Regions from separate parts of the Proteiniborus sp. MB09-C3 genome, predicted to be linked through region 1. Evidence: riboswitches for the same ligand, from Rfam matches in the RefSeq annotation. Region 1 holds a riboswitch; the other holds the start of a gene.
The links. A riboswitch is a leader RNA that binds a small molecule or an ion and turns the genes downstream of it on or off. The one in region 1 is predicted to bind molybdenum cofactor.

Region 1 (16,481 bases):
GCAACCTTTTTAGCAAATTCCATCACATTCTTGAATTTCTCGTTATTTCCTATAATCTTGTCAAAGGTATATATGGCTTGTCTGCCCATTATCTTATTAGCTAATCTTCTAACCTTTTTAACTTCACTAAATACATAAATAATATCAACTATTTCTTCATTATGATCTAATACTGGATAGGCGCTTAAATTAAATTGAAGCTTATTAGTTTTAGCATTAACAAAAACCTCTTCATCAGTAAAGGATTTTTTAGAATGAATTATATTCTTTAAGGTCGGCCATCCTTTAAATAGCTCTGATATAATCATTCTTTTCATTTCATCATAGCCATACCCAAACATTTCTACAGCATGTTTATTTACTCCTTTTATATTACCATCCAAATCAGAGGTTATTATCCCCATAGGCATGGAGTCTATAATTGTTTCAATATAGTTTTTAGATATCATTAGTTTATGACTGTATTCCTCTATTTCAAATATCTTTTCTATTGCTTTAACTGCTGCTACCACCATTCCAAGAGTATGTGGATGAACAAAGTCAGTATACCCAGTGAGATCAAGACTTCCTATTACTTTGCCGTTATTGTCCATAATAGGGCTAGCAGAGCAAGTCCATCTATGATAGGCAGCTATATAGTGTTCTTCTCCTGTGACTTGAACAGGCTTTTTTTCGTGCAATGCAACACTCATGGCATTTGTCCCTATATTGGATTCGTCCATGAAGGCGCCTGGAGTCATCTTTAAATCAAATGCTTCTGATAATATTTCCTCATGACCTATAACACTTAATATGCATCCCTCTGCATCCGTAAGTATAGTAAAAAAGCTTGCTCCTTTTAAAATACTATGCAATTGATTTATAAAAGGCTCTGAAATGAGTATTAATTCCCTATTCTTTAGCAGCCTTGCTTGTAATTCTTCTTCACATATTATTCTATTACTAATTCTTTGATCCTTCCTAATCCCACTTTTTTTGCTTCTTTCATGTGAAGACATTATATATTCTTTTTTAATATTACCTGCTGATACAGTCATGTTCTTCACCCTTTACATATTTAACTTGATGTATTAGTTAATATAAAATTGTTATTAACTAGCACAACAGGTATATCTAAGATTTTACTGCTTTATTAACACTCTGTCCCCGACTCTAACTGTCCCTCCAGCTATTACATTTGCAAATATAACTCCATATTTAAGGGAGCATACTTCTGTTCTTTTTACAATATTACACTCTGAAAAGCATTTCTTTCCTAGACTAGTAACCTGAAAGGCAGCTGTTCCTATAATAAATTCTTGTCCAATAGAAAATTTGCTGACATCCAAGCCCTTTATTGTCAAATTTTCATAAAACCTATTCACACATAACCCATCGACTTCTATTGTATTAATCCTATTTCTACCTTCAGCAGAAAATATAGTAACTTGTCTATTTCCATGGGATAGATGCTTGTCTCCTATGAGTCCCTGATTTTCTTTAAAAGTACCCTCTTTAACTGACCTAGTAGTCACTTCATTTGAATGTCCTATATATATATCTGCCACTTCGCCATTTAGGTTATACTCTTCACAGTTTGCCTTCATTTATTTATAGCACCTCTATTATATCTCCAGGTTTTACTGCTCCACCTTTAATAACTTTAGTAAAGATTCCTTCTTTAGGCATTACACACTTTCCTACTTTCTGAGCAATAGCACATCCAGTATGGCACTCCTTACCAATTTGAGTTACTTCTTGAATAGTTTCTCCTATTTTCATTCTAGTACCCACTGGTAATTCGTATAATATTATTCCTTCTGTAGTTATATTTTCAGCAAAATTACCATGCTCTAAACCTTCTATCCCAAGCTCCTTCATCTTATTAAAGCTCTCTATACCTAAAAGGCTTACTTGTCTATGCCATTTGCCAGCATGTGCATCTCCTTCTAATCCAAAATCCTCTATGAAAATTCCCTCTTCTATAGGTTTTTTTATAACTCCCTTTTTCTCACTTATATTTATATCTAATACCTTGCCTATTTTGTTCATCATCCTTACCTCTCTCCAATTATAATATAAACTAGCTTCTCAAAGAATAAAGCCTTTACAGCTGTAAAAAGTCTACATCTAAAAACCCAAATATATAGTAATGAATTTTGCTTTTAAGCTAATCTTCTTTTCTAACATATTCTCCTGATTTTCCACCTGTTTTCTTAATAAGCTTTATATCTTCTATTATCATATCCTTATCTACTGCCTTGCACATATCGTATATAGTAAGAGCTGCTAGAGAAACAGCAGTTAGCGCTTCCATCTCTACCCCTGTTTTTCCGACTGTCTTTACTTCTGACTCTATCTCTATACTATCTTCCATAATCTTAAATCTTATATCTGCACCTGTTAAAAATATATTATGGCACATGGGAATCAGGTCACTAGTCTTTTTTGCTCCCATTATTCCCCCAATCTGAGCTACAGAAAGAACATCACCTTTTTTTATAAGCCCATCCTTTATCATCTTAATCGTTTCTTTCCTCATTCTGATAATGCCTGTAGCAATGGCAATTCTCTTTGTGTCCTCTTTTTCACTGACCTCCACCATATGTGCCCTTCCACTTTCATTAAAATGAGTAAATTCCATTTTTAGCCTCCTATTTGATACATACTGTCGGTTATATATTGCCCATCCTCTAAATGATGTGACTCTGGTTTCTGCTTTATAGCAGCCATGATTATCTTTTCTATATCCTCTCCCTGCCTTAGCTTGTCTTTCAAATCTATTTCTTCATTGGAATGCAGACAAAGCTTTAGCTTACCTTGAGATGTTAGCCTAACCCTATTGCAATATTCACAGAACTTACATGAAATAGGGTTTATTATACCCACTCTTCCCTTTGCACCTGGAAGCTTATAGTAAACAGCAGGTGATGATGGATCTAGTCGCTCTACTTTTTCCAGAGTGCTTACTTCATCTAATATCACTTCGTTGGATATAAAGTTTTCTTCAGCCCATTTTGAAGCTTCTCCTACAGGCATTAGCTCTATGAATCTTACATCTATCGCTTCTGTTTTTGTAAGATTTACAAAAGCCTCTATCTCATCTACATTAAATCCACCAATTAAAACAACATTTATTTTTATTGGTGTAAGTCCTACAGATTTAGCTGCCTCAATTCCTTCTAATACATCCCCTAGTCTTCCACCTCTTGTAATCTGTGAATATTTTTTCTCATCCAATGTGTCTAAGCTTATATTCACTCGATTAAGTCCAGCTGATTTTAAATCCTTTGCATATTTCTTCAGGAGGATACCATTAGTAGTCATAGCTAAATCCTTTATTCCGTCTAGCTTGCCTAGCCTTTCAACTAGATTAACTATACCTTTCCTGGTAAGAGGCTCTCCGCCAGTTAATCTAATTTTATTTACTCCTAATGATACAAATATTTTGGCCGCCTCATAAATCTCTTCAAGAGACAGCACTTCTCTGTGTTCAACCTTGCATATTCCCTTTTCAGGCATACAGTATTTGCATCTTAAATTACATAAATCAGTTACGGATATTCGAAGATAATTAATATTTCTTCCAAATGCATCCTTCATTATAATCACCCACTTTATTAGCTTTAGTTAATCAAAATCACTTCTCCTATTTCTTGAAGCTCGTAGCCCCCAAGAGACATGACCCTTTCTTTGAATTCATCTGTTTTTAAGGTTGCAATAAATTCCTTTACTCTGTCATCCTTTAGAATCTCTTGTGTGACCAAAAAGTCATAGTCCTCATATCCTACACTAATAAATTCTAAATCCAGAGCCTTAGCAGCAGAATAAATTCCTAGGCCTGTTGTAGCAGATCCTGTTTTAACTGCTGTAGCTACTGCCATATGTGTAGTCATTTCTCTACCATATCCCTTTATATCAGAAGGATCAATATTGTTCTTACTAAGGAAATAATCTAATAATATCCTTGTTCCTGCACCTCTTTGTCTGTTTACAAAAACTATATCTTTTCTTATTAAATCTGTAAAGTCTTTTATTCTGCTTTTATTTCCTTTTTCTACAATAAATCCTTGAAGCCTTTTAACACCTTTTATTATAGCCATTTTATTTCCCGGGAAATACCTTTTAACATAGCTTATATTGTATTCTCCCATTTCTACATCAAGCAGATGAATTGGCGATATGTGACATTCTCCTCTTTTCATGGACAGTATTCCACCCATGCTTCCTACATGTCCTGAGGTAAGCTTAATCATATCAGCAATTATATCCATGATTAAATCATGACTTCCTATGGAAACTAAAGTATCTTTAATATTACTTAAAGACTTTAATAGCTTTACATCAACCTCATCTCCGGCTTCCACACCTTCTAAATTTCGAGATATTACTGCTATTCCATCTGCCTTAACTAAACTCATAGTAACACCTGCTCCTCCTGGTAAAGGAGTAGCTACAAGCTTATTATTTACATACCCTAAATTTACCCTAATTAATTCCCTGTTTTTTAATGAAGAAACAATTCTTTTTGATACAGTTGCTTTAACAATCTCTCCTTTTTCCTCTTCAAGACCTATATATCTTAATATTAAGGGCTTCACAAAAGTATCAAAAACTAGATAAGCAGAAACCGGATATCCTGGAATTCCTATAACGGGTTTACCTTTTACCACTCCAAGAATTGTAGGCTTGCCTGGTTTAAGTGCAATTCCATGAACTATTACTTCACCGATCTCTTCAATTATTTTTGCTGTAAAATCCTTTGTTCCAGCTGAAGATCCAGCATTTATTAATAGTATATCGTTTTCATCTATTCCTTTCAATATTGCACTTTTTAATAATTCGTATTCATCCTCCATAGGACAATATCTATTTGGAATCCCCCCATATTCTGCAATTAGTCCTTCAAAAACTCTTGAGTTAGAATCAAGTATTTTTCCTATAGTCAAGCTATTGATATCATCAATTATTTCTGTACCTGTTGGGATAATTCCTACTTTAGGCTTTTTATACACTTTTATAGCTTGAACTCCACCTGAAATAAGGGCTCCTATGTCTATAGGTCTTATCTTATGCTTTGATGGAATTATCATTTCTGTAGCCACTATATCTTCTCCTATAGGTCTTATATGCTGCCAAGGATGAGCTGCCTTAAGTATTTTCACTTTACACTCTTCTGATTCAATGACATCTTCTATCATGATCACAGCGTCATATGGTTCTGTTACTGGATTGCCTGTATTTATATAGATAAAGTCTTTATTAAGCTCTAATACTTTAGGGCTGGCTTCGCTGGCTCCTTCTGTATCTATTGATCTCACTAGTATTCCATCCATTGCCGCTGCATTATAGTGAGGAGATGAAGTATTAGCATATACTGCTTCATAAGTCACTCTTCCCAATGCATCTAGTACCTGTATATACTCATATTCAAACTGTCTAGGCAATTTTTCATAATATAAGTTTCTAGCTTCGTCCACATCGGTATTACCTATATATATGTTTCTCTCTTCCTTTTTCAATGGTTTTCCTCGCTTTCATTTTTGTTAATTTATAGAAAATACACCTCTCGTATCTCTCCTTTTGATATACCTTCTTCGTGAGGTTTTAGTACAATATATCCGTCAGATTTTGAAAGCAATGTAATCATTCCTGATTTACCAAAGCTCGGTATAGCATAGGTTTTTCCGTTTCTCTCCCTTATGTTTACCATTTGATAGGTTTCCTTTCCTGGTGAAGATGGAAAATTAAAATCAAGTATGGCTGTAGTTTTATTAACGCTTTCCTTTACATTCAATAGATGCTTTATGAAATATTCTATGAACACTTTAAATACTATTATTGATGAAACAGGATGTCCCGGTAGCCCAAATATTGCCTTCCCTTTTCCTTCTCCTATTATTGTAGGCTTTCCAGGTTTTATAGAAACCCCGTGAACAAATACACCCTTGCCGCTAAAAGAATTTATAACCTTACTAGTATAATCTCTAGTTCCAACAGAGCTTCCTCCTGAAATTATTACTATGTCAGATATTTCAAGGGCATTTTCCACACTGCTTCTAAGCAGCTCAAAGTCATCTCTTACAATGGCTTTACCAGAAACTTCCCCGCCCAACTTAATAATTAATGAATGGAGAGCGTAGCTATTTACATCTCTTACTTTTCCCATAGTAAGTTCTTCATTTAAATCTACTATTTCATCTCCAGTTGATATTATAAAGAACCTAGGCTTTTTATAGACCCTTATTTCCGATATCCCAAGGGCAGCTAATACTCCAATATCTTGAGAATTAAGCCTCTTTCCCTTCTCTATAACTCTTTCTCCTTCTTTTATATCATCACCCTTTAAAATAATATTTTCTCCAACTGAAAGAGGTCTATATACCATTAGAGTTGAATCGTCAAGCTTTTCTGCATATTCTATCATTATTACTGCATCTGCTCCTTCTGGTATCATTCCACCTGTTGGTACATATATAGCTTCGCCACTAGATATCCTTATATCTGCCTTTTGACCCATTCTTATTTCTCCCAAGAGGGTTAAGAAACTGGGTATAGACTCGCTGGCTCCATGAGTGTCAGAGCTTTTAACTGCGTATCCGTCTACTGTAGAGCGGTTGAATTCAGGCACATTATTATTAGCTACTATATCATCTGCAAGTACTCTATTAGTTGCATCTAACATACTAATTTCTTCTATTTCAAAGCTGTACTCTCTAAAGACCTCTATCATCATCCTCTTTCCTTCTTCAACAGAAACTGCATTGAAAAAATCCATTCTAAGAACTCACCCTTCCATTTTCAAGATAAATAATTCTATCACAAATCCTATTTGATTGTTCTAAGTTGTGTGTAACAATTATAATAGTTGCTCCTGTTTCCTTATTGAATCTTACTATCTCCCTCTCTAGAATTTTAATTGATTCTGGATCTATATTTGATGTAGGCTCATCCAGTAAAAGTAGTTCTGGTTCAAAAACTAATGCCCTAGCTAGTGATACTTTTTGTGACTCGCCACCTGAAAGTAAATGTGCTTTTTTTTCTTTAAGATCTTCAAGCTCCAATCTGCTAATAATTCTATTAACTTTCTTTTTCATATCTGCTTTATTTATGTTTCTAATCTTTAATGGATATTCAATATTTTCATAAACCTTTCTTTTGAAAAGATAAGGCTTTTGAGAAACCAATGTCATTGTATCATAAGGCTTCTGGTTTGTGACCTTTGGGTCATATGCTATTGTTCCTAAATAATCTTCATCTAATCCTCCTATTATATTTAGCAGGGTACTTTTGCCAGAACCATTCGGTCCAATTATTCCAGTTATTTTCCCTTTTTCTATTTCTAGCATTTCTATAACTAATACTAATTTTTCATTATAATATTTTTTTATATTATTTAAAAACACTTTCAATTTAATCCTCTCCTTGGTAGGAGTATATTAGACTATTTACTCCAAAAGAAATTATTAAAAGGACAATTCCTAAAGCTATTGCCATAGGATAATCTCCCATGGAATTCATCATTGAAATAGTTGTTGTAATAACTCTTGTATGGTTTTTTATGTTCCCTCCAACTATCATAACTGCTCCAACCTCTGATATTGCCCTTGAAAATGCCGTAGCTATATTGACTAAAATATCTACTCTGAGCTCTCTAATTATAAGTATTATTATATCAAGCTTTCCCGCTCCTAAGGTTTTGCCTACTTTTTCAATTACCTTTCCTCGGTTTTTAGAAAGACTATATGTAAGGCCAAATATTAGAGGTGTTACTAGTATAGTTTGAGCAATTATCATAGCTGTAGGGGTATATAATAAATCTAAAAAGCCTAAGGGCCCTCTTCTTGAAAGAATTATAGCGACTAACAACCCGACTATTACTGAAGGAATACTCATTAGTGTATAAACTAGTCTTGAAAATAGGCGTTTTCCTTTAAACTCCTTTATCCCAAAATAAATACCTAGAGGTATAGACACTATAGAAGAGAGAATAGTAGATATAGAAGATACAAATAAAGACAGCAATACTATTTTATATACTTCTCTATCTAAGCTTATCAATAACTTTCCGGCTTCTTTAAAACCGCTTAGTATATATTCCAATAAATCCACTCCTCTACTAAAAAAATAGCCACATGCTGCCCTTGAGGCTAAGCATGCAGCTAATACAACAATTTTAATTGCTTCATATCAAATAATATAAATTATATACTATTTTTTATAGATGTCACTACTATATAAACAAAAAATAGATTTGTTATAAGCTTTACATATGAACAACCTTATAGCTATATTATGTAAATAGAATCTATTTGTGTTTTCTATAAACCATTTAGGTTATCTATACTATGACCAAGAGTTAACTTATTTTGCATTAGGTACAAATAACGGCATTCCATACTTTTCTACACCATATTTGCCTATTAACTCCTGTCCCTTTTTAGATAGCATCCAATCCATAAATGCTTTTGCTCCTTCAGCATTTATCTTATCACTTTTTTCTGGATTCACTGGTATTATACCATACTGGTTAAATAAATTCTCATCTTTTTCTATTATTATATCAAGATCTAATGTATCTCTTAAGCTTAGGTAAGTTGCCCTATCAGTTAATGTATATCCCTGTTTTTCTGAAGCTATTTTTAATACATCAGCCATTCCACTACCTGCTGATAAATACCAATCTCCTTGTGGCTCAATTCCTGTTTCTTTCCATATCTCTAATTCTTTTTTATGAGTACCTGAATCGTCTCCTCTAGAAACAAAAATGACCTCATGTTCACTTATATAGCTTAACGCTTTTTCAATGTCATTACCAGGTTCAACCTGCCATGAAGATTTTAGAGGATCATATTTAGGCCCAACTAGTATAAAGTCATTATACATTACATCATGTCTTTCAATTCCGTGACCTTCATTGACAAACTCTTCTTCTGAAGCCTTAGCATGAACAAGCAATACATCTGCATTTCCATCTTTTCCATTTTGAAGGGCTTGACCAGTGCCTACTGAAACGACCCTAACCTCTACTCCAGTATCTTTTGTGAACTCAGGAAGCAAATAATCTAATAACCCGCTGTCCTGTGTACTAGTTGTTGTTGAAAGTATAATGCTACCACCTATTTTTTTATTTGCTGAACAGCCAACTAGTAAAGTAAATATCAATAAAATACTTAGAGATATTAATAGAACCTTTTTCATTAATACTACTCCCCCTTTTTTTGTACTCTATTTTTTTGCAAATCTGCAGTCTCGCAACACAAATTTATTTGTTCGCTACCCTTCATAAATTTGGTCCTTACGGACACTCCTATCATAAACTTACAACAGGGTTGGTGCTCGTTGCGTTTGACCTACCAACGATTCTTTCGATAAAAACACTCGAAACAATCGGGTTAGGTCATAAAAAAACAGTCCAAAAGGACTGTTTTAAGCTAATGGCAAAATTATTCTATAAATATTCACCAACAGGTTAAAACTTTCCTTTCCAAATATGGGAGGCATAAGAATTTCTCCTTATACCCATCGGCTCATCTTCATAATCGTTACCAACTTTAGAAGTTTAAGCTCGGAAAATTTGAATAGATATTCATTTTTTCACCTCTGGCAAAGCCTATAAGCGTTATATTCAATTCTCTTGCCAATTCTATGGCAAGGCTCGTGGGAGCTGCTCTAGATATTAATATTGGAATTTCTCTTTTTGCAGTTTTTATAAGCATTTCAGAAGATAGTCGTCCACTAACTAAAAGTATCTTATCTGTAAATGTCATATCATCAATCAATGCTTTTCCTAATACCTTGTCTAATGCATTATGTCTTCCTATGTCTTCCTCGAAGATTAATATATCATTAGTATTACATAATGCACAGCTATGAACTCCCCCTGTACTTAAAAAAAGCTCCGAACTTTTACTAAAATCCTTTACAAGGAACTTTATCTCATCTAAGGTTATAGGTAATTTATTTTTGATTTTTTTAGATTTAAAAGAATCTAGTACATTATAAAATAAAGTACCTTTTCCGCAGCCTGATGTAATAGTTCTTTTTCCATATAGCTTTTCAGCTAAAAGGTCCCTATTTTTTAGCTCAACATATGAAAGACCTTTTTCTTCTTCTATTTTTATACTAAGGATATCTGATATGGAGCTAATGAAGCCTTCTGAATAAAGAAAACCTACTGCTAAATATTTAAGAGACTTGGGGCTACATAATAAAGTAATAAACTCTTCGCCATTAATAAATATAGTAAAAGGATATTCTGAAACTACAATGTCCTCTTCCTCTGAAATGCCTTCGCCTTTTACCTTTAATATATCAAATTTTTTGGTCTCCTTCATATTATCCCTCAATATTCATTGGCTATTTTACTTAAAAAATCATTTAAGTCTTCCTTAGTATTTAGGTTAAGAAACATATCCCAATTGGGACTAAACTTTCTAGCCTCTTCCTCGCTAATATAATGAACGTCTGTCTTTGCTAATAATGAGTTGATTGATTTATTATCACTAAAGAGATGTTCCTCTATTTTACCCTTTAGTTTCTTTGAATAAAAAGCATTAAAAGGCTCAATCCAGCTTCCAAATCTAGTGATACATGCAAAAGTATCTATATGCTTAATTTTTTCTTTCATATATCTTATATATTCAATATTTAGATTAGGCATATCACATGCAATAAAATAAGAAAACTCATTTGAGGCTTTGCTCAACCCAGCATGGATACCACTCAGTGGGCCTTTTCCCACTATTATATCACTAGTTATTTTGTCTCCAAGGCCTTGATAGTGCTCTGGCTTATTAGTTACAATAATAATCTCACTAAACTCCTGCTTAAGCTTGCTTACGAGACCATACATAAGTCTTCTTTCATTAATTATTAAAAGCTGCTTGTCAAATCCCATTCTAGTGCTTTTACCACCTGCTAGTATGACGGCAGTACCAAACTTTTTCATATACATCACCTATCTAGCACATTCACCAGTTTTACCAGTTAATATTTCGAGTCCATGGTGCACACTATCAATTATATAATCTAAAGCTTCCTTAACGGCCTTTGGACTTCCAGGTAAGTTAATTATTAAGGTATCCTTCCTTATTCCTGATACTGCTCTTGATAGCATGGCTCTTGATGTAATATTTAGGCTATAATATCTAATGGCTTCTGAAATCCCTTGAGCCATTCTCTCGCAAACCTTGATAGTAGCCTCAGGAGTAACATCTCTTTTGCTAAATCCTGTTCCTCCAGTAGTTAATATTAAATCCAATTTCAAATCATCCGACATATGAATCATTTCTCTTGATAGTTCCACTTCATCATCTGGAAGAATAACATACTTTTCAATTATATATCCTTTTTTCTCTAAAATATCAAAAATAACCTTACCGCTTAGATCTTCTCTTTCTCCCTTAGAACCTTTATCACTGGCTGTAATTATTCCTACTCTAAACATTTTTATCCTCCCCAGGGAAGATTCATATATTCTTTCATTCTTCTGTCATATTCAGACTTAAATAATTTTTCATGACCATCTTCCCACTTAGCTAGTTTTTCAAAAATTGCTTTTGCTATTTCATCATCAGCATTATCTGCTGCTTTCCTATAGAACTCTGCATAATCTCTTTCAATTAAATAAGCCATTCTCAATATAGTTAAGTCTGGTATATCAGATTCCTTTAATGTTTCAGCTATATGCTCAGATTTCTCTCTGGATTCAAATATATTATTTTCATCTCTATTAAATCCTTCTAGCTCAATATTAAATGAATCTGTTTCAAGATATTCGTCTAGTTGCTCTTTAATAAAATAAAAATGCTCCATCTCAACTTCTGCTAAATTTAAAAAAAGTTTTCTTGTCGTCGCATTATTAAATTTTTCGGCTTTTTCTTTAAAAAAGGTACAGCCATCAAGCTCCATTTGCATTGCATATCTCATTATTTGCTCATACTTCTTCATAACTATCAGCTCCCCATCTTTTGAATTTTTACAGCAGCTACTTTAAGCTCTGGTATTTTAGCTATTGAATCTAGTTTGCTGTTAGTAAGATAGTTAGCTGCACCCTCAGCAAAGTGGAATGGCATAAAGAGCACATTCTCATCTATTATATCAGTAATTTTAGCTGTTGTAATAATTTCTCCACGTCTTGAAGCTAATTTTATCTTTTCTCCATCAGATACGCCAAGCTTTATTGCCGTTATTTCATTTATTTCAACATATGATTCAGAAGCTATTGCGTTTAAGCCTTCTACTTTTCCTGTCATAGTTCTAGTATGATAATGGTATAGTATTCTTCCTGTTGTAAAAACAAATGGATACTCTGAGTCTGCAACTTCTGCACTTACTGTATATTCTATAGGCATAAATAATCCTCTGCCTCTCGCAATTCCCGCTTTATGAAGATATTTTGTACCAGGATGTTCTTTGTCTAAGCATGGCCATTGAATACCATTTCCATTTAATCTATCATAGCTAATACCAGCATATGAAGGAGTAACTATAGCTATTTCATCCATTATTTCTGAGGGATAATTGTATTTTTTAGTATATCCTAGGGTATTCATGATTTCCATGATTATTTGCCAATCTGGTTTTGAGTTGCCAACTGGGTTTATTGCCCTTCTAACTCTTTGAACTCTTCTCTCTGTATTAGAGAATGTTCCATCCTTTTCCGCAAAGGATGCTGCAGGAAGTACTACATCAGCAAGCTCTGCAGTTTCAGTCAGGAAGATATCCTGTACAACTAGAAAATCAAGATTGTCTAGAGCTTTCCTTACATGGTTTATATCTGGATCAGAAACCATTGGATTTTCTCCCATTATATATAGGAATTTAATATTTCCATGCTCTGCCTCATCTAGAATCTCAGGAATAGTTAAGCCTATTTTTGTTGAAAGCTTAACATCCCATGCCTCTTCAAACTTCTTCACTACCTCTGGCTTAAATACTTTTTGATATCCTGGCAAATCAGCTGGTAAGCCTCCCATATCACAAGCACCTTGGACATTATTTTGTCCTCTTAATGGATTTACTCCTGCTGATTCTTTCCCAATGTTTCCACAAAGAAGTGCAAGGTTAGAAATAGACATTACAGAATGTGTTCCAGTAGTATGCTGTGTTATGCCCATTGCATAATATATACCAGCTTTATCTGCTTCTGCATATATAAGAGCTGCTTTTACTATATCTTCGGCATTTACTCCACATATTTCAGCTGCTGCTTCAGGCGTATAGGCTTCTACAGCCTTAACTAGCTCTTCATAATTTTCTGTTCTTTCTTCTATATATGCTTTATCCTGTAGACCTCTTTCAATTATTACATTCATCATAGCATTTAATAACGCAATATTGGTTCCTGGTTTTATTTGAAGGAATACATCTGCATAATTAGCTAATTCTATTCTCCTAGGGTCTGCAACAATAAGCTTTGCACCTTTTTTCTTCGCACGTTTTATCATGGTTCCTATTATAGGGTGATTTTCAGTAGTATTAGACCCAATTACAAACATTGCATCAGTGTTTAATATTTCCTCAATGCTATTTGTCATAGCTCCACTTCCCAATGTAGTTGCAAGACCTGCAACTGTTGAGGAATGTCAGAGTCGTGCGCAGTGGTCTATATTATTAGTACCTACTACTGCTCTAAAAAGCTTCTGAAATAAATAATTTTCTTCATTAGTACATCTTGCAGATGTAAGACCTGCTAATGCATCTGCTCCATCCTGTTCCTTAGTCTCATTTATTTTATCTGCAATGAGCTTGTAAGCCTCTTCCCAAGTGGCCTCCTCAAATTTACCATTTCTTTTTATAAGAGGATATTTTAATCTATCTGGGTGATTAATAAATGGATATGCAAACTTACCCTTTACACACAAGAGACCATTGTTTGATGGGCCTTTTGCAGGCTCTACTCCTACTACTTTTTCTCCCTTTACTAACAAATCCATTTGGCAGCCCACACCACAGTAAGAGCATGTAGTTCTGACTTTTTTTGTCTCCCACAGTCTGAATCTCTCTTTTGATTTAGGCTCTAACGCACCCACAGGACATACAGATACGCAGTTCCCGCATGAAACACATTTTGAGTTTACTAATTCTTCATCAAAAGGAGTAGTTACCTTTGTAACAAACCCTCTATCGCTTAAACCAATAGCGTTTGTTCCTTGAAGCTCTGAACATACTCTAACACATTTACCACAAAGTATACATTTATTTTGGTCACTAATATAAAAATGATTAGAATCATCTATTGGATAGTCTTTTTTTGCACCTTTAAAGCTTCCTTCTGTGATTTCGTATTCATAGCAATAATTTTGCAGACTGCAATCTCCAGATTTTTTGCATGTAAGACAATCAAGTGGATGATTTGTAATCATCAAATCTAAAATATCTTTTCTTGACTTTATTACCTTTTCACTATGAGTTTCTATGACCATGCCCTGTTCTACTTTTGTAGAACAGGCGGTCATAAGGTTCCTTCTTCCTTCAATCTCTACTACACATAGCCTACATGCTGCATGAGGCTCTAATCTGTCATCATGGCATAAGGTAGGTATGTCTATTCCAATTTCCTTACATACTTCAAGTATTGTCTTTCCCTCTGATGCCTCATATTTCTTCTTATTTATGGTAATATCAACCATAACCTTTATTCCCCCTTACCTTTTTTCCCCTCAGCTAATTCAATCTTTTCAATAACCTTAGTTATTCCTAATACTTCACTCCAACTGTCTGGGGAAAACTTTCCATCTTTTTTTGTGAAGGGCTGCTCAGGGTTATCGACATATAATAGTTCGGTCATCAATCTTCCTTTTAGGCATAGAGGTCTTCCCACTCCTGGTTTTTTAGCTTTAACTGCAACTTTTTTTTCGTTTCCTATCATGACTTGGAAGTCACAACCGTATTGACAGCTATTGCACTTCACTTCTTCTATTTTAAAATCCCACACTCTTCCTTTAGATGCAGCTCTTTTATCAATTAAAGCTCCTGTAGGACATACAGATACACATCTGTTACATGAGACACATTTTGATTCTTCTAGGCTAAAGTCAGCATCTGCTACTACTCTAGTATCAAAGCCTCTTCCTGCAAATGATAGTACTTGTCTATCAGATACTTGGGCACAAGTTCTTATACATTTACTGCATAATATACACTTGCTACCTTCTTTTAAAATATACGGACTAGATGTGTCGGTAAGTTCTTTTCTTCTTTCTCCATTATGCTCTCTAAATCTAACATCATATCGATATGCATATCTTTGAAGTAAGCATTCTCCAGACTTTTCACAAGTTAGACAATCATTTGGATGATTATCAAGCAAAAGCTGAAGAATGGTTTTTCTCGTTTTTACTACTTTATCGCTTTCTGTATATACTACCATTCCTTCTGATACAATAGTAGAGCATGAAGTCTGAAGCTTGGTATTTCCTTTTATCTCAACTATACATAGTCTACATGAAGACACTATTTCCAGATCCTTATCATAGCAGAGAGCAGGAATTTCAATACCAAGCTTTTCAGCAGCTTGTAGAACAGTAAGGTTTTCAGGTACTGTGACTTTTTGGTCATCTATAGTCAACGTAACAAAGTTCATTTCCTATTCTCCTATTCTAATTTGTTATTTATTTCTTAATAATAGCATTTACTGGACATGCCGCTTGACATGCTCCACATTTGATACATTTCTCTGTATCTATTACATGATGCTCTTTTACTTTTCCAGATATACATGATGCAGGGCAATTTCTAGCACACTTTGTACATCCTATACATTTATCTGTAATGAAATATTGTAATAAAGCTTTACATGCTCCTGATGGACATTTCTTATCATAAACATGAGCTTCATATTCATTTCTAAAATATTTAAGTGTTGACAGTACTGGGTTTGGAGCTGTCTGACCTAAACCACAAAGAGATGAAGATTTTATAGTCTCTGCTAAGCTTTCAAGTCTATCTATATCCTTTGGTTCTCCTTTTCCGCTAGTTATCTTCTCTAATAATTCTAGCATCCTTTTTGTACCTTCTCTACATGGTGTACATTTGCCACAAGATTCATCTACAGTAAAGTCTAAGAAAAATCTTGCTATATCCACCATACAAGTATCCTCGTCCATTACTATCATTCCACCTGACCCCATCATAGAGCCTAGTGCAATAAGTGTTTCATACTCTATAGGAGTATCTAGATGGTCTGCTGTAAGACATCCACCAGATGGCCCACCAGTTTGCACTGCTTTGAACTTCTTGCCATTTGGTATTCCGCCACCTATATCATAAATAACTTCACGTAGGGTTGTCCCCATAGGTATCTCAACTAATCCAGTATTATTTATTTTTCCGCCTAGAGCAAATACTTTTGTTCCTGGTGATTTTTCAGTTCCTATTTCTCTAAACCACTCTGGACCATATAACAATATCTTAGGAACGTTTGCATAAGTCTCAACATTGTTTATCAGTGTAGGTCTTTGCCAAAGTCCTTTATTTGCTGGGAATGGTGGTTTATT
Region 2 (16,481 bases), 920 kb from region 1:
ATTAAAGAGATTTTCTGTTTTATCAGATATATATGGGTACAGATTTATTCTAAACAGTGATGATGACGATATAGCAATTGGAGATGAACAGAAAATAGAACAGGTAATATATAACTTAATCAGCAATGCTGTTAATCATACTGGCGAAGATAAACTTATTACCATAGATTTAAGAAACTTAGGGGAATATATAGAATTTAAGGTAACTGATACAGGCAAGGGTATTTCTGAAGAGGAGATACCACATATTTGGGATAGGTATTATAGCTCAGGTAAAACATATAAACGTGGCATCATAGGCAGCGGCTTAGGCTTATCAATAGTCAAGAGCATACTAATAGCCCATGATGCAAGGTTTGGAGTAGAGAGCATATTAGATAAGAGAAGCACTTTTTGGTTTCAGCTAAAAGCTAAGTAGATTAAAATGGGAAATAGTAGAAACCCAAGCCATATCTTGCAAATATTGGCTTGGCTTTTTATTATTTTTGTGTTTTTTGGAGACTTTTCACCTGAATTTCTAAATAATATCATATGTTTTTCACAAAAACAAATTAATGTTAGATTAAGACGAAATCTAGGAGGTGAGAAAATGAATGAAATCAAATATAGACATGAATATAAGTTCTTTATAAATACAGGGGATTACTATGCTTTAAGAACTAGGATAAAGGCTTTAATGAAGCTAGATAGAAATTCTAGAGACAGCGGAGACTACTCTATTAGAAGCATATATTTTGATGATATAAAGGATACTGCACTTTTTGAAAAGATAAATGGTGTAAATCACAGGGAAAAGTTTAGGATAAGATTTTATAATGGAGATTCCTCATATATTCGGTTAGAGAAAAAAATCAAAAATAATGGACTCACCGCAAAATTCAGTACTAAAATATCTGCTGAAGCCTGCTTAAAAATTCTTAATGGAGACATGGATTGGATTAGAACCAGTGAGGACAGTCTTTTGTATGAGCTGTATACTAAGATGAAGAATCAACTATTTAGGCCTAAAACTATTGTAGACTATGACAGAGAAGCTTATATCTATCCAATAGGTAATATAAGAGTTACCTTTGACAAATCAATAAAATCTGGACTATTTTCAACTAATATATTTGATACAAAATTACCTACAATGAAGGCTTTGGATACTAAGCTCATAATTCTTGAAGTAAAATTTGATGAATTTCTTCCAGATTTCATTTCAGATATTATACAGATTGGAGATAGAAGAGCTACAGCAGTATCAAAATATGCATTGTGCAGAGTAATAGGATAATAATGGAATATAGGAGATGAGAGAATGAATGGAACTACAAATACTTTAAATTTTAGTGATATATTTAAATCAAGTTTTCTCAATAAAATAGGTGCCATATCAGCCCTTGATATGATAATAGCCCTAGGACTTGCATTTATATTGGGATTATTTATAATGACAGTTTATAAGAAAACCTTTAAGGGAGTCATGTATTCCTCAAGCTTTGGAGTAGCTCTAATGGCTTTGACACTGATTACAACATTAATCATTTTGGCAGTAACTTCAAATATAGTATTGTCTCTAGGTATGGTTGGTGCATTATCTATAGTTCGTTTTAGAAGTGCCATAAAGGAACCTATTGACATAGCATTTCTCTTTTGGGCAATTTCTGGAGGTATAGTTCTAGGAGCAGGGCTTATACCCTTGGCCATATTTGGCTCCATATTTATTGGAATAGTCTTAGTTCTGTTTGTAAATAAGAAATCTAATGAAATACCATATATAATGGTAGTCAATTGTGAAGATGATAATTCTGAAAAAGAAGTTTTATCTGTAATAGATAGTAAGGTTGAAAAATACATTGTTAAATCTAAATCTGCTTCTAAAATTAGTGGACTAGAAGTCACTGTAGAAATTAGGCTTAAAAATATGACTACGTCATTTATTAATGAAATAAATAAAATCAATGGAGTTTCTAATGTAGTAATGGTCAGCTATAATGGCGATTATATGGGGTAGTTAGCTTTTTCAGAAAGAGTGGTGAATAAAGTTGATTAAAGAAAAGTATATAACTACCATAAGCATTATATTTATGGCAACAATAGCTATTTTCATAGCAGTCTTATTGACCTCTGTTCATAAGAGCGAAGTTTCTTTTGAAGCTTCTCAACCTGAATATATGTCTAAAGTATTTGATAAGGATAAGGTTTCAGAGATAAATATAATAATTGATGAAGACAAATGGCAGGAGCTTTTAGATAACGCAATTAAAGAAGAATACTATAATTGTGATATATCAATAAATGGTGAAACTTTTACAAATGTAGGAATTAGAGCAAAAGGAAATTCAAGCTTAAGTACGGTAGCTAATGACAGCACTACAGATAGATATAGCTTTAAAGTAGATTTTAGTGAATATATTAAAGGACAAAGCTACTATGGCCTGGATAAATTGGCACTTAACAATAACATGTCCGATGCCACTTATATGAAGGAGTATCTTTCCTATGATATGTTTTCAGAAATGGACATTCCTACACCAGGCTTTGCTTATTCCAACATTAAAATAAATGGTAAGGATTGGGGCTTATACCTTGCAGTTGAAGTCATGGAGGAAAGCTTTATTGAAAGATACTATGGCAGTATAGATGGAAATCTATATAAGCCTGAAGGCATGGAGATGGGCGGAAATAGAAACATTGAAAACAGAGATATGGTAGGCAATATACAAAGGAATGCTCCTAGGCAGAATAACCAAAATGATGAAGGAAATATAATAAATCCAGAAGTCATAGGTGAAAATCTACCAAAAGAAAGAGATATTAAACAGGAAGACATGTCAAATAATATGGCAGGATTTGGAATGGGCAGGAGCAGCAGTAGTGGTACTAATTTAGTATATACGGATGATAATCTATCAAGCTATTCTGGGATTTTTGATAATGCCATATTCAAATATACAAATGAAAAAGACCAAAGAACCTTAATCAATATATTAAAAAATTTGAATAGTGGGACTGATTTAGAAAAATATATAGATGTAAACGGAGTCCTCAGATATTTTGCTGTAAATACATTTCTAGTAAATCTGGATAGCTATGCTGGCAGCTTAAAGCATAATTATTATTTATATGAAAAGGATGGGGTACTTCAAATATTACCTTGGGACTTAAACATGTCCTTTGCAGGTTATCAAATGTCAGATGGAGGTAAGGCGGTAAACTTTCCAATAGATAATCCTGTCAGTGATACTATGGAAAACAGTCCACTTATCTCAAAATTACTAGAAGTGGATGAATACAAAGCATTATATCATCAATATTTGGAAGAACTGATAGTAAAGTATATAAGTTCAGGTAAATATGAGGCTGCCATAAGCAAAGTGAATGATTTAATAGCCGATTATGTAAAAAAAGATGCCACTGCCTTTTATACCTATGCTCAATATGAAAAATCATTGCCTGTATTGTTGCAATTTGGCAAGGACAGAAGAGACAGTATAATGGCTCAGCTAAATGGGCAACAGCCTGCAGCTACTTATGGAACACTAGCCACAACTGTAGATTTATCAGTTCTAGGTTCCATGGGCAGAGGTATGGGAAATAGAGAGGCAAGAGGACAGATAGAGGGGCAAGGGAGAGAAGTGTTTGAAGGGCAGGAAATTAGAAATAATGATGTAATGAGGCAGGCCATGGAAATAATTATGAGTTCAAAGGATGGTAATTTAACAGAAGAAGAAAAATCAAAGATAAAAGAACTAGGTTTTTCAGATGCTGAAATAGAGGAAATGCTTAAAATGACAAGACAAGAATTTCCAAATGGAATGGGTGTGAATGGACCTAATGCTAATATTGAAACTGAAAATAATGGTAATCAAGGAGGAAAAAGAACTCAAATAGATAGAAATTCTCCAATAGGATTTGAACAGTCAGGAGATTTAAGCAGCTATATCTCTATTGTTTCCTTATTACTAGTAGGAGGAAGTACATTAGCCTTGATAACAGCCTATATATTCATTTTAAAATTCAAACGCAGAAAATATAAACCTATAGACCTCTCCTAATTAATATAGATTAAAGCACTCCTTTTAGAGAAAAACTCTAAAAGGAGTGCTTATTTTATTTATATGGAACAACAATTTATAAAAAACGTCTAAATGATAATTTAAAAAATATCAAAGAGGTGATAATTTATTGCATATGATTAATAAATTGCGGATGATAATTATATTCGTAATTTTAGCTGTTATAGTTTTTGGAGTAATTATATTGAGGCCCTTACATGAAGAATTATGTTTATCCTTGAAATTAGCTCAGAACCAAAGACTAATAGATTACACATTTAATGAACAATGGCTTTTCGCAATTATTGAAGAAAAAGAAGGAGATGATTTCGAAAAAAATATCTTTATCTATAGATCAAAGGATTTTTCTGAAAAAGAAAGGTGGGAAAAAATAGCAGAATATGATTTTACTATGGTTTCGCCTTGGAAAATTGAAATAGGGAATATTGATTATTTAGACGGGCCTCAGGTAATAATGGGAGTAGATAAAACCACTTACTTTGATAAAGAAAAAAACAATCGGCTTTTCGTATTTAATTGGGACGGTGAGAAGCTCTATAAGAAATGGACTGGAACAAGACTAGGCTATGGTTTAAAGAATTTTTACATAATGGATTTTCTAGATGTGAAAGGTGATGAATTAGTGGTCATAGATAAAAACCAAGAAGGAGATGAGAGATTATTAGTTTATTATTGGTTGGATTTTGGCTTTCAGCTTTTGGCGGAGAGTAAATTTTATGATGCAATAGAAGAAGTAAGGTACTTAGATAATAATTTACTAGAATTAATTTATAAAGAACAAAGTAACAAAGCTACTGCAAAGGTAATTTTAAAGAAGGGTAAGATTATAGAAATTGATTAAGATTGGAGGAGATAGTTTGAAAAGGATAGCCACATTATTAGTTATAATAATTGTTTTTAACAGCATTTTATTTGGCTGTAGCAACAACAGTGGTATTGACATAGAAGATAATCCTGCCAATGCACAAAAGGATTTAGAGGATATCAATAAGTCCAATATAAATTGGTCAATACCAGAAGAAATAAAAAACATCCAGATAGCTTACAAGCCTACAGCTTATAAGGCTAATGTTAAACCTTATACAATTAAAGAGGATCTCTCGAATATTGAAAACATAGAGCGCTTTTCTGGATTTACAGATGAGCAGAAAAAGATGCTTTCTGAAAACGGATTCATTGTACTTCCAAGTAGAAGTACAAAATTAAATTACATATATGAAGAAAACGAATATTCAGACATACCTAATTTTGTAACAGCAGATACAGTATTACATTTGTATCATCAGTTTTATGGAAAATCACTTATCTTTGTTGAATCAGAGCTTTTATCTAAGGAGTTAGAGACATTAACAGATAGGATGCTGAATAAATCCATAGCTTTATTAGAACAAATAGAAGACAATGAATTAAAGAATTTACAGAAGAAGAACGTGACATATTTCTTAATTGCTAAAATGTTAATATTGGGGGATGAAAATATAGCTGTTACTGCAGATGATGATATATTAAGCTTAGCAAAGAAGGAATATAAGCTTATCCAAGATTCCTCAGGCATCGAAAAATCAGTTTTATTTGAGAATGAAGAATTAGACTATTCTCAGTTTACAGTAAGAGGCCATTATACTAGAAGTACTGCACTCGAAAATTATTTTAAGACCATGATGTGGTATGGATTTACTCCGATTAATTTGATGAATTTACAGACAAAAGAGTTGTATTATGAAAACACCTTAATGACACTTTTGATTACTTATACAGCATTTATAGACTATAAAGGCTCTAACGATATTAAAGCATGGAGTAATATTTATGAGCCAACAGGCTTTTATGTAGGCCAATCAGATGATATAAATATTATCGACATTAGGGATATGATTATTTCCATATTTGGTGAAGATATAGATGTAAATAGCTTCAATGACCCTTCATTTTATGATAAAATCCAACAAGGAGTAAAGGATTTGAGAGAACCTAAAATAGTTGGAAAGTTCGTTTCAAAGCCTACGGTGAAAAGCTTCAAACTTATGGGTCAGAGGTATATACTAGATGGATTTATAATGCAAGAGCTTATGGAACCACTTAAAAGACCAGTTCCTAATGGATTAGATGTAATGGGAGTGCTGGGAAGTGATCGAGGAGAAGACTTGCTATTTAAAGTTTATAGGCCGCAAAAATCATGGCCAGAATATGAGGAAAAATATAAAGAGTTAAAGTCAGATGTAAAAAGCTATAAAGACGAATTATGGCAAAGCAATTTATACAATGGATGGCTATGGTCAATTAAAAAGCAACTAACTGAATTCGATGAAAACTCTGGAATGCCTGTTTTCATGATTAATGATGGCTGGAGAAGTAAGTCCTTAAACGCAGCATTATCCAGCTATGCAGAGCTAAAGCATGATACTGTCCTATATGGAAAACAGCCAGTAGCTGAAGCCGGTGGGCCTATGATAACTTATGATCAGCATTATGTTGAACCAAATGCAGAACTATACGATACATTGCTTTGGCTGATGAAATATACTGTAGAGAATTTAAAGGCAAGGAATCTTTTGAATAATAACATTTTAGAAGGAACTGAATCACATATTAAATTATTAGAACTTCTAAAATCAGCATCAATAAAAGAGCTTAACAATGAACCTCTTACAGAGGATGAAAAAAATAGTCTTTTATGGGTTGGAGGTGCTATTGAGAATATAATTAACTGCTACACCGTCGGAAGTGCTTCTGAAGACGAACTGTTTAACGGAGTTTTTCCAATTGAGAAAAGTGCAATGATTGTATCCGATGTGGCAACATTACCAGGTAATCATTACCTCAGTATGGGCACAGGATATTTTGATGAAATCTACGTAGTTATACCTGTTGAGGACAAATTATATTTAACAAGAGGAGCAGTATATTCATACTATGAATTTACTAGTGACAAACGACTTACTGATGAAGAATGGTATGAGCTTCATGGACTTAAAACAATTAAGGCAGATGGCTATGAGTATGTAGAATATGGAGAGCCGTCTAAACAACTACCATCTCAACCATTCTGGGTAAATACATTCAAATCTAAAACTAACAATGTAAAAATAGAATTTCCTGAAGTAGATTGGGAAAAATCGAATGAATAGAATACAGGAGGAGAATATTATATCAATTCAAAAAGTCAAATTCAACGAATATTCTAAGGAAGCCTTTGAACAAACAATCAATGGTGCACCTCTAATAGTAAAGATATCAATATGGTAAACATCACAGTTATTGCGTAGGGAAGTAATCGTAGCTGGCAAAAAATCTTGGTCATCTAGTCATTGAAGCAAAAATTAGACAAAGTAATGAAAAATATTTTAAAGTAGTGTATAATAAAACTAATTAGTTGCTAAGGAGCGTGCTGTTATGTCAAATGAAATACTTGAAAAACTACTTAATGTGGTGGAAGGCATACAACATGATATAAAAGGCATAAATAATCGATTTGATAATTTAGAAAATAGGTTTGACGACCTAGAAAACAGATTCAGTGGTCTAGAAAATAGGTTTGACAATCTAGAAAACAGATTCAATGGTCTAGATAATCGGTTTGATAACCTAGAAAATAAGGTTGGTAATCTGGAAAATCGGTTTGATAATCTAGATAATAAATTTGATAAGCTTGAAACCAAGGTTGATAACAATCATAAAGAAGTTCTGGAGCGATTTGACAGAATTGAGGATAAGCTCATTGATTTAGAAGGAAAAAATGCTGCAAATCATGTAGCATCTAATACTAGACTCGATAAGATTTCAGAGGATATCGCATTTCTTACTCATAAAGAATTTCAAACTGAAAAAGAAGTATTTTGCATTAAGAAAAAGCTCGAAGTAATTAAATAGATTTATTAGAAAGGAACTTTAGAGATATATTTCTTATGTTCCTTTTTACTTTTTTATCTATGAAATACATTAGCCTATACATTAAATCTTGATAAATGCATCCAAAATCAATGGTTTCTCTAGTATTACACCTATATAAATGATAACATATAATATAACAGTAAAATTTGTCGGAAAATGTATTTGGGAGGGCAGCATGGAGACCATAAGAAATGTAATAAACGTTGTAGGTGCCATATATAGAGACAACAAGTGGCTTATGATAAAAAGAAGTGAGAAGGAAGAATATGCACCTGGAACAATTGCTATGGTAGGCGGCAAGGTAGAAAATGAAGGAGAAGAGTATAATATTCTTGAAAATACATTGAGAAGAGAAGTTATGGAAGAGGTAGGCATAGAGCTGGGGGAAGATATGATATATGTTGAAAGCATAGGATTCATATCTAAAAAGTGGGGACCTGTTGTAGATGTAGTGTTTCTCTGCAAGCATGAGAAAGGTGAGCCTTATCCAGCATCACCTAATGAGGTTGCAGAAGTCTATTGGATGACAATAGAAGAAATTTTAGAGAATGAAGACATCCCTCATTGGGTAAAGGACTGTATTAAAAAGTCATATAAGCTAAAAAATAGCTTGTTAAAGGGTTCTGATTTGTTCTAGTCAGCATTGACATGAAAAGAATCATCAGCGAAACTAAAGCTTTCTGGAGATCCATTGTATTCGAAGTTGAGAGTGTATATTTCTATATAAAACTGCTTATTATATGAATTTTAGGTACTAAAAATTTAATTAAAGGAATGATTTAATGCTTCAATTTTTACCTATGAATAGAGAAGATATGAAAGAAAGAGACTGGGAACAGCTTGATTTTGTAATAATTACAGGAGATGCATATGTGGATCATTCCTCCTTTGGTGCAGCTATTATTGGAAGGCTACTTGAGAATGAAGGCTTTAAAGTAGGAGTCATATCTCAGCCTTCTTGGCAAAATACTAAGGATTTTAAAAAGTTAGGTAGGCCTAGACTTGCATTTCTGATAACAGGCGGCAATATTGATTCAATGGTAAATCATTATACAGTGGCTAAGAGAAGAAGGAAAAATGATGCATATTCTCCTGGTGGAAAGATGGGACTTCGCCCAGACAGAGCAACTATAGTCTATGGCAACAGAGTAAAGGAAGCCTATAGCGACGTACCAATTATTCTAGGAGGTATAGAAGCCAGTCTTAGAAGATTAGCTCATTATGACTACTGGGATGATAAGGTTAGGCGTTCTATATTACTAGACTCAAAAGCAGATTTGTTAGTGTACGGTATGGGAGAAAATCAAATAATTGATATAGCCCATGGATTAGATAATGGAATAGATATTCATTATTTAAACTTTATAAGAGGGACTGTATATAAAACTAAGACAATAGACCATATATATGATGGCACGATATTACCGTCATACGACGAAATAATAGAATCAAAGAAAAAGTATGCTGAAAGCTTCATGAATCAGCATAATAATATGGATGCAGTATGGGGCAAAACTCTAATAGAACCCTATAGAGATGTGTATATAGTAGAAAATCCACCTGCTAGGCCGTTAGAGCAATCAGAGCTAGATAGAACATATTCATTGCAATATATGAGAAACTATCACCCAACATATGAGGAAGCCGGTGGTGTCCCTGCCATAGAGGAAGTCAAGTTTAGCATAATAAGCAACAGAGGCTGTTTTGGAAGCTGTAGTTTTTGTGCATTGACATTTCATCAAGGTAGAGTAGTTCAAGCTAGAAGCCACATATCTATAATGACAGAAGCAGAAAAGATTGTTTGGGAACCAGGCTTCAAAGGATATATACATGATGTGGGAGGACCTACAGCCAATTTTAGACACAGGGCCTGCGAGAAGCAGATAAAATATGGGGTATGCAAAAACAAGCAATGCCTTTTTCCGAATCCCTGTAATCAACTGAATATAGATCATAAAGATTATTTAAGCCTTTTAAGAAAACTTAGACAGCTGCCAAATGTAAAAAAGGTATTTATCCGTTCGGGGATAAGGTATGATTATTTAATACATGATAAGGATGAAGAATTTTTTAATGAACTATGTGAGCATCATATAAGCGGTCAACTAAAGGTTGCACCTGAGCATATTTCTCCAAATGTGCTAGAAAAAATGGGTAAGCCAAGGCGAGAGGTTTATGAAAAATTCGTAGCAAAATATAAAAAAATTAATCAAAACTTAGGTTTAAATCAGTTCATAGTTCCATATTTAATGTCCAGCCATCCAGGTTCTACATTAAAAGAAGCTGTAGAGCTTGCAGAGTATCTAAGAGATTTAGGCTATATGCCTGAGCAGGTACAGGACTTTTATCCAACTCCGGGAACATTATCTACATGCATGTATTATACAGGTTTAGATCCTAGAACAATGAAGGAAGTATATGTACCTAAAAATCCTCATGAAAAAGCAATGCAAAGAGCATTGATTCAGTACAGAAATCCAAAAAATTATGATTTGGTACATGAGGCACTTATAAAAGCAGGCAGGACAGATTTAATAGGTTTTGGAGGAAGGTGCTTAATATGGCCTAAAAAGAAAGAAAATGAAGGAAAAAATAATAGATTTAAGGGAAGTCTTAATAAAGCCAATAGAGGATATAAAAATGATAAGTTTAGTAAGAGCAACAAGGATAGCAATAATAGGGATAATAAAGGAAAAGAGAGAAAGCTCTCGTTAGAAAGTAATAAAATCAATCAGTCAAAGAATAGTATAAAATCAAGAAAGAAAAAATAAAAAGTTATTTGCTCTCCCTCAATAATTGATGGAGGGTATTTTTTATTACTAAAGGCTTTCTTTTAAAAGTTTCAAAAGAGAATTTCTATTAGGTATGAATTGGTTTAATATATATACTAGAATTGGCAAAAACTAAATGCATACAGTTAAAAGAAATTTAAATTATATTTGTAGAGCATGGCTGTATAAAGTATTTGTGAGGAAAACTATAATTTAGTGCACTTTTTATTAAAATTAATTTATGTACTAAAAAATTTCTATTAGTGATTTTTATTGATTTTTAAACTCAATATGATAAAATAGCTTTTGTTGGAATTTTAATTGGAAAGAGGAATAATTGTGAAGACAAAAAGAGATGATATACGAAATTTAGCTATAATCGCCCACGTTGATCATGGTAAAACTACACTAGTAGACCAGCTTTTGAGACAAAGTGGTATATTCAGGGCGAATCAAGTCCTTACTGAAAGAGTCATGGATTCAAATGACTTGGAAAAGGAACGTGGTATTACAATATTATCAAAGAATACGGCTGTACACTATAAGGGTACAAAAATAAATATTATAGATACTCCTGGACATGCTGACTTTGGTGGAGAAGTAGAGCGTGTTCTTAAGATGGTAAATGGTGTAATCTTAGTAGTTGATGCTTTTGAAGGTCCCATGCCTCAAACAAAATTTGTGTTGAAAAAAGCTCTAGAGTTAAGTTTGCCTGTAATAGTTTGTATAAATAAGGTAGATAGACCAGAGGCCAGACCAAATGAAGTAATAGATGAGGTTTTAGATTTATTTATAGAGCTAGGTGCAGACGAAAGTCAGCTAGAATGTCCATTTATATTTGCATCTGCAAAAAGTGGAACGGCCTCCTTAGATGTAAATGAGCAAAAAGATAATATGGAGGACTTATTTGAAACCATATTAGAATATATACCAGCTCCTGAAGGAGAAAAAGATGAGCCTCTTCAAGTTCTAATATCTACAATAGACTATAACGAATATGTAGGTAGAATAGGAGTTGGAAAGGTTGAAAGAGGAAGCATTAGAGTAAATGAACCAGCAGTAATAGTAAATTATTTAGAGCCAGAGGTTTCTAAAAAAGTTAAGATAACAAAAGTCTATGAATTTGAAGGGCTTAATAGAGTAGAAGTGGAAAGTGCTGAAATAGGAAGCATAATAGCAGTATCTGGTGTTGAAGGAATACACATAGGTGATACTATATGTGCGCCAGATAACCCGGAGCCTCTTCCATTTATAAAAATATCAGAGCCAACTATTGCAATGACGTTTTCAGTTAACAATAGTCCTTTTGCTGGTCAAGAAGGAAAATTTGTAACATCAAGACAAGTTAGAGAAAGGTTATTCAAAGAGCTCAATACTGATGTAAGTCTAAGAGTAGAGGAAACAGACTCAACAGATTCATTTAAGGTATCAGGCAGAGGAGAACTCCATCTTTCAATATTAATAGAAACCATGAGAAGAGAGGGCTATGAATTCCAGGTTTCAAAACCAGAGGTTCTATATAAGACTATTGATGGAAAGAAACATGAACCTATAGAGAAGGTAACTATAGATGTACCAGAAGAATTCGTTGGCTCAGTTATAGAAAAGCTAGGACAGAGAAAAGGTGAACTGGTTACTATGACTCAGCCTAATGGAGGATATACTAGATTAGAGTTTATGATACCAGCTAGAGGCTTGATAGGCTATCGCTCAGAGTTTATGACTGATACTAGGGGGAACGGAATAATAAACTCAGTATTCGAGGGATTTGAGCCATATAAAGGAGACATACCTAGAAGGCCTCAGGGCTCATTAGTAGCCTATGAATCTGGAGAATCAGTAACATATGGATTATATGCTGCACAAGAAAGGGGAATACTCTTTATTACAGCTGGAACAAAGGTATATGCAGGTATGGTAGTAGGGCAAAATGCAAAATCTGATGATATAGAAGTAAATGTATGTAAGAAAAAACAGCTTACAAATACTAGAGCCTCAGGCTCAGATGATGCATTAAGACTTTCACCACCTAAAGTCATGAGCCTTGAAGAAGCATTAGAATTTATTGAAGATGATGAATTACTAGAAATTACTCCAGAGAGCATTAGAGTAAGAAAAAGCATACTTGATAGTAGTTTAAGATATAAATCTAAGAAGAAATAGATTATAAGAGCCATAGCAGAGATTATTCTCAACTATGGCTTTTATGACCTAACCCGATTTCCCGAATGCTTTTATCGGGAAATCGCTGGTAGGTCAAACGCAACGAGCACCAAATTTATGTGAGCGATAGCGAGCAAATAAATTTGAGTTGCGAGACTGCGAACATGACCTAACCCGATTTCCCGAATGCTTTTATCGGGAAATCGCTGGTAGGTCAAACGCAACGAGCACCAAATTTATGTGAGCGATAGCGAGCAAATAAATTTGAGTTGCGAGACTGCGAACATGACCTAACCCGATTTCCCGAATGCTTTTATCGGGAAATCGCTGGTAGGTCAAACGCAACGAGCACCAACCCTGTTGTAGGTTTATAATAGGAGTGTCCGTTAGGACCAAATTTATGTGAGCAATAGCGAGCAAATAAATTTGAGTTGCGAGATTGCGAACATGATAGGAGTGTCCACTAGGACCAAGTTTGAACGATCGAAGGGAGTTAACAAGTTTGAGCTGCTGGATTGTGATTTTTTCTGAACTTTAAGATTATTTAGAACAAATGCTTCATATTTAGCAAGTAACGTTGACAAAAATATATCGACGATTTAGAATAAGATTAGAAAAAGAATAATTCCGAGCTTATAAACCTAAAGATAAGAGTCAATGGATATAAGCCTATGGGTATGAATAGAAATACTCATGCCTCTCATGTTTGGAAAGGAGCTTCATTTCATTGTCATCTAGTAGATGTAGTGGCTTTTTATAGCTGCTTAAAAAGCTTCTTTTGCAAGGAGTTTTTTCTGTTTTCAAAATGTTTATGATAAAGGGGATAGATATTATGGAAATGATAAGCATGACGATTGATGGCATCAAGACACAAGTACCAAAAGGACGAACTGTTTTGGAGGCTGCTAGAGAATTAAATATTCACATTCCAACCCTTTGCTTTCTAAAGGGACTCAACGAAGTTGGTTCCTGTAGAATGTGTGTTGTAGAGGTAAAAGGGGCAAGAACTCTGCAAGCATCATGTATTCTTCAAGCTCAGGATGGCATGGAAGTATTGACATCTTCAAAGAAAGTCAGAGAAGCTAGAGCAACTATTCTTGAACTTATTCTTGCAAGACATGAAAGAGAATGTCTTATTTGTTCAAGAAATCTAAATTGCGAACTTCAAAAGCTAGCTGAAGAAATGGGTATAGATAAATTGGATTATCAAAATGAAAAGAAGCCATATGCTGTAGACTATGCCTCCCCTTCAGTAGTTAGAGATCAAAACAAATGTATACTTTGTGGGAGATGCGTAAGAGTATGTAAAAATGTTCAGGGAACAGGAGTTATAGACTTTGTTGGCAGAGGAATCGAAACTGTAGTAACTACTCCTTTTGAAAAGAGCTTGTCTGATATAGCATGTATAAATTGTGGACAGTGTATAAAGGTGTGCCCAGTTGGTGCTTTAAGAGAAAAGGACGATAGGGATAAAGTATGGGAAGCATTAGAAGACAATGATTTGCATGTTGTTGTTCAAACTGCTCCAGCAGTTAGAGTTGCTTTAGGTGAAGAATTTGGTATGCCTGTAGGAACTAATGTAGAGGGGAAAATGGTAACAGCTCTTAGAAGATTAGGTTTTAATAAGATATTTGATACAGATTTTGCAGCGGATTTGACAATTATAGAAGAAGGTACAGAGCTTCTAGGAAGAATAAAGAATGGTGGAAAGCTACCAATGATTACTTCCTGTTCACCAGGTTGGATTAAATATTGTGAGCATTATCATAACGATTTCCTAGATAATCTATCAAGCTGCAAATCTCCTCATCAAATGCTTGGTGCATTGACTAAATCATACTATGCAGAAAAGATGGGAATAGATCCTAAAAAAGTCTTTGTCGTGTCTGTAATGCCTTGTACAGCTAAAAAGTATGAATCTGCACGAGAGGAATTATCAGTAAATGGATTGAGTGATGTAGATGCAGTTATTACTACAAGAGAATTGGCTAAGATGATAAAAGAAGCTAGAATAGATTTTAAATCCTTGGAGGAACAAAGCTTCGACAAGATTATGGGAGAATCCACAGGTGCTGCAGTAATATTTGGTACTACTGGCGGTGTTATGGAGGCTGCATTAAGAACTGTAGCTGATATATTGACAGGACAAGATTTAAAAGAAATAGAATATGCTCCAGTAAGAGGATTAGAAGGAATTAAAGAAGCTTCTGTAAAGATAGGCGATTTAGATATAAAAGTAGCAGTTGCACATGGCACAGGAAATGCTGGACGCCTTCTAGATAGTGTTAAAAATGGTGAAGCAAATTATCATTTTATAGAGATAATGGGATGCCCAGGAGGTTGTATAAACGGCGGAGGACAGCCAATTATAATGGATAAAGAAAAAACTGAAGAAGTATGTAAATTAAGAGCACAAGGCCTATATAATATTGATAGAGAAATGCCATTGAGAAAATCTCATACTAATCCAGAAATCAAGGCTTTGTACGATGAATATCTAGGAGAAGCTAATGGACATAAGGCCCACCAGCTACTACACACTCATTATGTGAAAAGAGAAAGGTTTTAGGTGGTATAAATGAATAAAAAAGTAGGTACTTTGACTAGAGCGGCTATATTGCTAGCAATTGCTTTAGTGTTTCAATTTGTAAAAATGGGTCAGCTAGTCACTGGATCTGGTATCAATGCAGTACTAATCATAGCAGCCCAAATATGTGGATTGCCATGGGCAATGGCTATTGGATTTATTACACCTTTTATGGCTGTAGTTTTAGGAGTTCAACCTCCTGCAATGATTATAGTTGTACCTTTTATTATAGCAGGTAATATTCTATATGGAACTATCTATTCATTGTTAAAAAGAAGAAGTAAAATAATTGGAGTTATTGCTGCAGCATTTATAAAGTTTGGATTATTATATTCTGCTGTAAACTTCTTCTTAACAGTAAATCCTCCAATAAAAGCGGCATTAAGCTTCCCTCAGCTTTTAACTGCCTTAATAGGAGGTTCAATAGCCCTAGTTGTTTTACAAGTTTTAGAGAGAATATATAAAAAATAATATAACTAAAAACTAAGATATTAAAGAAAGAAGATTAGCTTTATGTAGACCTATGTCTAGAGCTAATCTTCTTTTTATTTACAGATATACACTATATAAAAACACAACATACCCAATATAAATCACCAATAAAATTATACTCTGAGCTCTATAAATTTTCTTTTTAATAAAAGAAGGAATAACCAAAGTTAGCATAATTAAAAGGGCAATAGGAAAGTCAAGTAATATATTTTGTCTTAATATTTTAAGTGGAGCTATAAAAGCAGATATTCCAGTAACCATGGTGATATTTAATATATTTGCTCCTATTATATTTCCAATTGATATATTAGAATGGCCTTTTTTTAGTGCAGTAATTGCTGTTGCAAATTCAGGCAAGGATGTACCTACTGCAATTATTGATAGGGCTATGACTGATTCAGGCACACCTATGCCTTTTGCAATTACTATCCCACTGTGTATAAGCAACTCTGCTCCTGCAAATATGGAAATAGCCCCAACTGCAAAGAGCACACCAATTTTTAATTTGGTCTTAGG

Region 2: it holds a riboswitch for molybdenum cofactor, as region 1 does, so the genes downstream of both, QO263_RS16935 (NADH-dependent [FeFe] hydrogenase, group A6) here and QO263_RS02340 (ABC transporter substrate-binding protein) in region 1, are expected to answer to the same signal.

Annotation. Positions count from the first base shown of each region.
Region 1 covers NZ_CP127161.1:479,597-496,077, forward strand. The annotation lists gene QO263_RS02295 (sigma-54-dependent Fis family transcriptional regulator) at 1-1,037, opposite strand, end outside; gene QO263_RS02300 (MOSC domain-containing protein) at 1,122-1,586, opposite strand; gene QO263_RS02305 (MOSC domain-containing protein) at 1,591-2,034, opposite strand; gene moaC (cyclic pyranopterin monophosphate synthase MoaC) at 2,150-2,623, opposite strand; gene moaA (GTP 3',8-cyclase MoaA) at 2,626-3,582, opposite strand; gene QO263_RS02320 (molybdopterin biosynthesis protein) at 3,606-5,501, opposite strand; gene QO263_RS02325 (molybdopterin molybdotransferase MoeA) at 5,531-6,757, opposite strand; gene QO263_RS02330 (ABC transporter ATP-binding protein) at 6,759-7,385, opposite strand; gene QO263_RS02335 (ABC transporter permease) at 7,393-8,091, opposite strand; gene QO263_RS02340 (ABC transporter substrate-binding protein) at 8,344-9,180, opposite strand; molybdenum cofactor riboswitch at 9,444-9,565, opposite strand; gene fdhD (formate dehydrogenase accessory sulfurtransferase FdhD) at 9,534-10,316, opposite strand; gene mobA (molybdenum cofactor guanylyltransferase) at 10,325-10,930, opposite strand; gene QO263_RS02355 (MogA/MoaB family molybdenum cofactor biosynthesis protein) at 10,940-11,428, opposite strand; gene QO263_RS02360 (ferritin-like domain-containing protein) at 11,431-11,931, opposite strand; gene fdhF (formate dehydrogenase subunit alpha) at 11,937-14,615, opposite strand; gene QO263_RS02370 (NADH-quinone oxidoreductase subunit G) at 14,621-15,568, opposite strand; gene nuoF (NADH-quinone oxidoreductase subunit NuoF) at 15,597-16,481, opposite strand, start outside.
Region 2 covers NZ_CP127161.1:3,440,479-3,456,959, reverse strand. The annotation lists gene QO263_RS16990 (sensor histidine kinase) at 1-418, shown strand, start outside; gene QO263_RS16985 (polyphosphate polymerase domain-containing protein) at 590-1,276, shown strand; gene QO263_RS16980 (DUF4956 domain-containing protein) at 1,301-1,996, shown strand; gene QO263_RS16975 (CotH kinase family protein) at 2,028-4,040, shown strand; gene QO263_RS16970 (hypothetical protein) at 4,246-4,902, shown strand; gene QO263_RS16965 (DUF3160 domain-containing protein) at 4,919-7,189, shown strand; gene QO263_RS16960 (hypothetical protein) at 7,182-7,307, shown strand; gene QO263_RS16955 (hypothetical protein) at 7,455-7,931, shown strand; gene QO263_RS16950 (NUDIX hydrolase) at 8,128-8,589, shown strand; gene QO263_RS16945 (YgiQ family radical SAM protein) at 8,735-10,723, shown strand; gene typA (translational GTPase TypA) at 11,063-12,886, shown strand; molybdenum cofactor riboswitch at 13,500-13,620, shown strand; gene QO263_RS16935 (NADH-dependent [FeFe] hydrogenase, group A6) at 13,719-15,455, shown strand; gene QO263_RS16930 (ECF transporter S component) at 15,465-15,944, shown strand; gene QO263_RS16925 (calcium/sodium antiporter) at 16,023-16,481, opposite strand, start outside.